Pseudovibrio sp. Tun.PSC04-5.I4: one gene and its partner. The protein of the gene in region 1 interacts with the protein of each later gene in a pairwise test. Links are inferred from orthologs where the notes say so. Each region holds a gene or a part of one and is shown on either strand. Other genes may lie near its edges.

What was found. Proteins that work in one complex are often made in the same cells at the same time.
Region 2: the proteins of def (region 1) and BLS62_RS21405 interact in binary tests that used the Escherichia coli proteins (3 or more experiments, as listed by UniProt). The link is inferred for Pseudovibrio sp. Tun.PSC04-5.I4 from one-to-one orthologs.

What each region holds. Positions count from the first base shown.
Region 1 is NZ_FNLB01000006.1:2,297,113-2,301,293, reverse strand. What follows is about bases 551-3,438. They hold def (peptide deformylase), read right to left. Parts: upstream 2,315-3,438; coding sequence 1,787-2,314; downstream 551-1,786. Other genes in these bases: rmuC (DNA recombination protein RmuC), read left to right, coding at 2,545-3,438; fmt (methionyl-tRNA formyltransferase), read right to left, coding at 709-1,647; BLS62_RS15820 (GNAT family N-acetyltransferase), read right to left, coding at 551-640. Also shown: more of BLS62_RS15820, read right to left, coding at 101-550; more of rmuC, read left to right, coding at 3,439-3,774; BLS62_RS32615 (LysR substrate-binding domain-containing protein), read right to left, coding at 3,781-3,987; BLS62_RS32610 (LysR substrate-binding domain-containing protein), read right to left, coding at 3,930-4,181. UniProt on the Escherichia coli protein: Removes the formyl group from the N-terminal Met of newly synthesized proteins. Requires at least a dipeptide for an efficient rate of reaction. N-terminal L-methionine is a prerequisite for activity but the enzyme has broad specificity at other positions.
Region 2 is NZ_FNLB01000006.1:3,455,437-3,458,884, forward strand. The notes cover bases 647-3,448. They hold BLS62_RS21405 (aspartate-semialdehyde dehydrogenase), read left to right. Parts: upstream 647-1,429; coding sequence 1,430-2,467; downstream 2,468-3,448. Other genes in these bases: BLS62_RS32620 (hypothetical protein), read left to right, coding at 1,189-1,323; BLS62_RS21410 (GNAT family N-acetyltransferase), read left to right, coding at 2,599-3,048; BLS62_RS21415 (TenA family protein), read left to right, coding at 3,218-3,448. In the rest of the region: BLS62_RS21395 (GNAT family N-acetyltransferase), read right to left, coding at 1-88; BLS62_RS21400 (hypothetical protein), read right to left, coding at 119-619.

The sequences.
Region 1 (4,181 bases):
AAATGAGGAAATTCGCCAGCAAGGTGCGCAGGGAATCGAGGGTGTCCTACCAGATTTAAAGGGGCAAGACTAGGCTTTGTGGAGTGGCGAAACAGCTGCCCTATTCAAATTCCTTAAAGGGAGTTGCATAGGTGACTTCAACCGGCAGGTCTTCTCGCCCGGCCTGAGTAAACGGGAGAGCCATGAAGATCGGTCCCGCATATGGCCCCTGAATCTTCTTCGCGAGCTCACCATCAAAGCCGAACCGCGCGTAGTAGTCAGGTGAGCCAAGGACGAGAACGAGATCTTCGCCCAATCCTTGTAGGTCATCCAATGCGTCTTGAATAAGCCTTGTCCCAACACCGGTATTCTGTAAGGCAGGCTCAACACACACCGGGGCAAGGCAACTTATTTTGAGGCGATGACCTATTCCAGTGCCTGTCACACGAGAAAGGGCAAGGTGGCCAAGTACTTTGCCCTGATCGTCAGTCGCTACTCTTTCAAGAACGAGTGATCCGCAAGCACGTAACCTCTCAACAAGGCGGGCTTCGTTGCCTTGCTTAAAGACCTTGGACAGGAGCGAGAGAATGACGGGTTCGTCTTCCTTAGAAGAATCGCGAAGGCCGACTTGATGCACTCCAATCTTGTGGAACTTGATCATACTGCCTCCGCCATACTGACTGTCTACTGCTTTTTCTTATCAGGAAAAGCCTATCGCATCGGACCAGCTCAGGAAATAGCTGCACCCGGATTAAGCTTAGAACCGCGCAAAAACTCATCGGCAGACATTGCTTTTTTGCCTGCCCGTTGAACCTGTACCAGCTTGATAGAGCCCGAACCACACGCAATAATCAGAGTGTCTCCATCGGCGATAAGCACTTCACCTGCATTGCCAGAGGCTTCGCATAGGCCACTGCGCAAAACTTTCACCCGTTCAGGCTTCTTGCCCCCCAGTTCCATCTCACACCACGCACCGGGAAACGGAGAAAGACCGCGAATGTGGTTGTGAACGTCTTCAGCTGGGAGAGACCAGTCAATGCGGGTTTCGCTTTTCTGGATCTTCTTCGCGTAAGTCACACCCTCTTCAGGCTGTTGCAAAGAACCAAGACCGCCACGAGACAGAGCGGAAAGCGCACGCACCATCAGATCACCACCAAGACTGGAAAGGCGGTCATGAAGTTCACCGGCAGTCATATCATTGGTGATTGCAACGCTCTCAGACATGCACACAGGACCCGTATCCAGCCCTTCTTCCATCCGCATCACCTGAATGCCAGAGGCTTTGTCGCCAGCCATGATCGCCCGGTTGATCGGGGCGGCACCGCGCCAGCGAGGCAGCAGAGAGGCATGGCCATTGAGGCACCCATTCTCTGTAGCGTCCAAAATTGCTTTTGGCAGCAACAAACCATAGGCAACAACAACAGCCACATCCGCCTCAAAGGAACGAAAACGCGTTTGTTCTTCCTCGCTCTTCAAAGAAGTTGGGGTGAAAACTGGAATGCCGAGGCTTTCAGCAGCTTCGTGAACAGGAGTTTTTTTCAACTCCATCCCGCGTCCTGCTTTCCGTGGAGGTTGGGAATAACAGGCAACTACATCCCATCCTTGACCGATAATCTCGATAAGAGTTGGAACGGAAAAATCTGGAGTGCCCATAAAGATGACGCGCAATGACATAGCTGACCTGCCTGCTGTAATTCTTGTGTTCCTGCTTTAATGCGTCAGCTTGCGGAAAGGGACAAGGAAAAAACAACAAAAAAAGCGGCACTCCAAAGAAGGCCGCTTAATCTCGTCGCAAAGCATAGAACAATCAGGCTTGCTTGGCCTGCTTTGTCATCTTTTTGACAATGCGCTCTCGCTTGAGGCGAGAAAGATAGTCAATGAACAGGATGCCATCCAGATGGTCCAGTTCATGCTGAACACAAGTGGCGAGCAAACCGGAAGCTTTAATTTCCTGCTGCTTTCCATCGCGGCCGAGGAAGGAGACGCGAACCTGACTCGGGCGCTCAACATCCTCGTAAACACCGGGAATGGATAGGCAACCTTCCTGATAAACGCTTGTTTCCTCAGAGGACCATGTGATTTTCGGATTGATGAAAACCATTGGTTCCCTCTCGACGGATTCGTCCTCTTCGCTTTCACGTTCGGCAACGTCGAGAACGAACATGCGCTTCAAAACACCAATCTGGCTTGCAGCAAGTCCGATACCCGGCGCATCGTACATGGTTTGAAGCATGTCGTCAGCAAGCTTGAGGGTTTCGTCATTGATGTCTTCAATCGGAGCGCAGACCTCACGAAGGCACTGTTCCGGTATAAATTTGATCTCGCGAGTCGTCATATTACTTCTGAGCTTGTTTTTGTTGCAAAGCCACTTGCACAAAACAAGTGGGCCGATAACGTTCAGTAGGCTTCATATCCTCTTATGGGAAATTTGCCAAGTCGTTGACCCTAGGCTTTTAGCTGGGGCCTATTTGAAGGGTACTCCCCATCAATTCAAGGTGTGGGTTGCGGTGCATCCAAGAAAGCTAAGAGGTATCGCGACAATTTAAAGTGTTCTATGTTTGTCTCATGGAACAGACAGTATTCACCTATGGCGCATGGACCGTCACTTTTTTGCAAGCCGTCAGCGCTGGGGCCGGTTTTTTCTTCTTGCTTCTGCTGATCTGGGTGATGAGTTTGCGCGCCAGATTGAACAAAAGTCGGGGAGCATCTCTGCTGGATGAAAAGCGGGCAGACCACACTGAAACCGCCTTGGCAGAATTGGTCCGCTCTCAGGGAGAGATGACCGGGCGGATGCAAACCATGGCAGAAATCTTCGGGTCCCGGCAGTCGGACCTGATGCGTGTGGTGAATGACCGTTTGGACGGACTTGGCAAAACACTTGGCGCCTCTGTTCTGGAAACGCACCGCCAAACACACGCCAGCCTTTCCGGATTGCAGGAGCGAATGGTGTTGCTGGACAAAGCCAACAAAACCATGGGCGAGCTGGCAGGGCAGGTAACGGACCTGCAAATGGTCCTTAACGACAAACAAACGCGCGGAGCCTTTGGGCAGGGCCGGATGGAAATGATCATTGAGGACGCACTCCCTCCAACGGGTTTTTCTCTTCAGGCAACATTGTCCAACCGGACACGCCCGGATTGTTTGATCCACATGCCATCCGGGGCTCCCCCGTTGGTGGTGGATGCTAAATTTCCTCTGGAAGCCTTTGCCGCTATCAAAGACGCTGGGACCAAGGAAGAGCTGAAGTTGGCTGCTGTTCGGTTCCGAAAAGATATCTCCAAACATCTGGAGGATATATCGAGCAAGTATCTGCTGCCGGGAGAAACGCAGGACACAGCGTTGATGTTTGTGCCCTCTGAAAGCCTTTTCGCCGAAATCCATGAAGGGTTTCCAGACCTGACACAGAAAGCCCACCGTCTGCGTGTTGTGGTGGTGTCTCCATCCCTGCTGGTGCTGGCTGTGCAGGTCATCCAATCCGTTCTGCGCGATGCACGTATGAGAGAACAAGCACACGTCATTCAAGCGGAAGTCGGTAAACTGCTGCTGGATGTCGGTCGATTGACCGAGCGGGTAGGCAAACTCCAAAGTCATTTTTCGCAAACCAATAAAGATCTCGACCAAATCATGATATCGGGAGACAAGATCTCCGGGAGGGCACGCAAGATTGACGAGATGCAGTTGGGTAGCCAAGGCACGGAGCAATCAGGAGCCTCGATGCGCCAGGCCACTCAGGTCTCTCCAAACGCGCTTGCTGACGATGAATTGCCATCTCCGTTCCAGTATGACCGTAGATAGATTGATCTACACCTTCGCAAGCAAGTGATCACGAAAAGCGGCCACCGCAGGACGCTTCCAGGCAGCGCTGCTGCCAACCAGAAAATACGTATTGCCAGTCAGATGACGCGCAGAGATGGGTTCAATCAATGACCCACTCGCGAGATCCTTCTCGATCAGCAAGGACGGTAAGAGTGCCAAGCCCAAACCTTGCCGCGCTGCTTCCAGCACCATAAAAAATGCTCAAACCTCATGGAAGCACTGCCTGTTAGGTAGCTCGGCAGGTGATGCGCATCCGTCCACTGCTCCCAACTGTCCAAACGGGTGGAATGCAGCAGGCGAGGTAACTCAAGCAAGCCTTGAAGAGTGTCCGGTGTCTTAGCTTCAACAAGACTAGGGTGGCATACCAACACCATCTCCTCAGCACA
Region 2 (3,448 bases), 1.2 Mb from region 1 along the record:
TCTCATGATGGGGATGATTTTCAAACGCGGCATAGATAAGTGCGCGAATGAAAGCTTCATCCTGAGTTTGTTCAGCACGAATGATCATTGTAACCTCGGTAGTCTTGGTGTTTGGCGGTTATAAGTAGCCGAACAGCCGTCCGCAGATGAGCACGCCGAGCCAGCTGAACAGTGAGATGAAGCCCGTTGTTTTGAAGCGTGGGATTGTGCCTCTAGAATCTACTTGGGCCAGATAACGCCATGGTTTGTTAAAACGCAGCATCAACGCGTTGAGCAGGGCCAGCGTGAAGAAACCAGACTTTGCCCAGAATATGGGTGAGTTGATGTAGACCTGAGCTTTGGCGGAAAGCAGAAAAACGCCTGTTGTGATGGCGATCAGGCTCCCTAGAAGCGCCATTTTTGTAAGCGGGCGGGCTAGATCATGCAGTGGAATTGAGCGCCACATACCCATCATGCGCAGGTCCAGCGGAACAATGGAGCCGAACAATAGCGCAAGGCCAACGATGTGGCCTGTGTTGATTGCCGGATAAACCCACCATGCGTATTTGAAAACCTCAGGAAGCTGGGAGCGTTCAAGATCAGCAGCAAGTGCTTGCAATTGGTAAAGTAGATCCATCATTATTCCGTTGTGATTTTGATCGCTCCATTCAACCTGATTGTAGATTGAGAGCGACGCAAGGATTGATTGGCGTACTTTATTGTGTGCCCACGGTTTTATCAGGGAGAGACTGCTTATGGCTGACTTTGTGCATTTGGAATGGGGTGGAAATGCATGCCGTGAGGGGTATACCGCGACTGTTATTGTGGATTGCTTTTCTACTGCAACTCTGTGGCCTGTCAGGCCGGTGCGCAAGTGGTGCCTGTTGCTGACCGGGAGGTGGGCTTCTCAATTGGATTCGGGCAGCTGTGTCCCTGAGCTGATGTGTTTATCGATTGGCGGACAGCAGGTGATGGCTTTTCAGGATGTTAAGTGAGGCCTTGCGCTGGTTCTCATTGTTGAGCTTACATCAGGTTTATTGGCCTGAATGAAAGTTCTTCCTTGGGAAGTCCCGAAAATCCTCGGTTTTGTTGATACATTGGCGCCACGGTTAGCCAACCGTGGAGGGTCGTGCCGCCAAAGGGAGTTGACAAATGATGCGTGTGAAGGCATGAAACTGGCGATCTATTATTGGGAAAGAGTTACGCGGAATGTTTCTTCGTAAGACCGACATGACAAAAACTATGCGCATTGCAGCTAAAGCTGCGGGCATGATGTCGGCTGCCACATTGACCGCGACGACTACCAAGACAACCATCACTAAAACGACAAAGACCACCGTCTAAGGTGCTTCTCTTTCCCGCGTTCTCCCCGGGAGGGAGGGTGCCAGAGGGCTCACCGGGCGCAGTCAGCCTCCGGAAGCCAGCGGGGGAGACGAAGAGGATAAGACCAATGGGTTATAAGATTGCGATTGCAGGTGCTACCGGCAATGTGGGTGCGGAAATGCTCGACATTTTAGCAGAGCGCGGCTTCCCAGCTGATGAAGTGATTGCACTGGCATCTCGCCGGTCTCAGGGCAAAGAAATTTCCTTTGGTGACAGAACGCTGAAAGTTAAAGCGATGGAGAATTTTGATTTCTCCGACGTGGATATTTGCCTCATGTCTGCTGGTGGCTCTGTTGCAAAAGAATGGGCTCCGAAGATCGCAGCTAAAGGCTGTGTTGTCATCGATAACTCTTCTGCATGGCGTTATGATCAGGACGTGCCGCTCATCGTACCTGAAGTGAATCCTGACGATATCGTTGATTTCAAGAAGAAAAACATCATTGCGAACCCTAACTGTTCTACTGCACAGCTGGTTGTTGCTCTGAATCCAATCCACGAACAAGCTGGCATTAAGCGCCTTGTTGTCTCCACTTACCAGTCCGTTTCTGGTGGCGGTAAAGATGCAATGGACGAGCTGTTTAACCAGACCCGAGCTATTTTCGTAAATGATCCAGTTGAGTCCCATAAGTTCACTAAACGCATCGCGTTTAACGTGATCCCGCATATCGATGATTTTATGGAGGATGGTTACACCAAGGAAGAGTGGAAGGTTCTTGCGGAAACCAAGAAGATCCTCGATCCAGCCATCAAAGTGACCTGTACTGCTGTTCGTGTTCCTGTGTTTGTTGGGCATGGAGAGAGCGTGAATATAGAGCTGGAAAATCCACTTTCCGCTGAAGAAGCACGCGATCTCCTGCGTGAAGCGCCGGGTGTTCTGGTGATTGATAAGCACGAGGATGGTGGCTACATCACTCCATACGAGTGTGCTGGTGAAGATGCGACCTACGTTTCCCGTATCCGCGAAGATGCGACTGTTGAGAACGGCCTGAATATGTGGATTGTTTCAGATAACCTGCGTAAAGGCGCGGCTCTGAACACTGTGCAGATTGCCGAACTTCTGGTGGCCCGCGGCTTGATCAAGCCAAAATCCGAAGCCGTTGCATAAGCTGATTTCGTTTATTTGAGAATTTTGAGGGCACCTTTGGGTGCCCTTTTTGTTTGGTGAACTAACTGTCAGATAACTCCGCAGTACTTTGCAAATTTGTAGTGCTAAGTTCTCCCGGTATTGGAGGGATTATGCAGACTTTGGAAATTAGAGCGGCTCAGTATGAGGACCTTCCTGAGATTGCGAGGGTGTACCGGTCGTCGCGAGATCAAGTTCTTTCTTTTTTGCCGAAGCTTCACACGCCGGATGAAGACTTATGGTTTTTTCGAAATATAGTTTTTAAGAGCAATGACATGACGATCGTCATGGGAGATGGCCAAATCATCGGTATGATGGCCACCAAAGATGACTGGATTGAACAGCTTTATCTGGACCCTTCGCACCTCCGTGAGGGGATTGGTTCCAAGTTGTTGGCGCAAGCGAAAGCAAAGTCCTCCGGCTATCTTCAGTTGTGGTGTTTCGTTGAGAACGTGATTGGGCGAGCCTTTTACGAAACGCATGGCTTTAAGGAAGTAAAGCGGACAAGCGGCTCAGAGAATGAAGAAGGGGCGGCGGACATTTTGTTTGAGTGGCGAGCATGACTTGCCAGGTAATTAACAGGCAAAGTGTCGTAAGTAGGTGGATGCGCACCGTAAATACCTTAAAAATCAGGGGTCATATACGGTGATTTGCGTCTAGTGCAGCCTATCTCTGAGTGGCATTGTTCGAAGTAGATACACATGAGGACAATGTGTTGGGAGGCACACGAGAATGCTGAACACTGCAAGCTATGCCAATTACAAGGTAACCCACTCAGACGAGACCTTCACTGATTGGTTGGTTAAATCGGCGAAAGGGTCCTGGAGTAGGGCCATTGCTCATCCTTTCACCAGTGAGGTGGGGAATGACACAATCAGTACTGCAGCCTTCACCCGCTATCTGATTGAGGATTATCATTATGTTCAGGACCTGGCTTCAGCGCTTGGTTTCCTGATTGCCAAA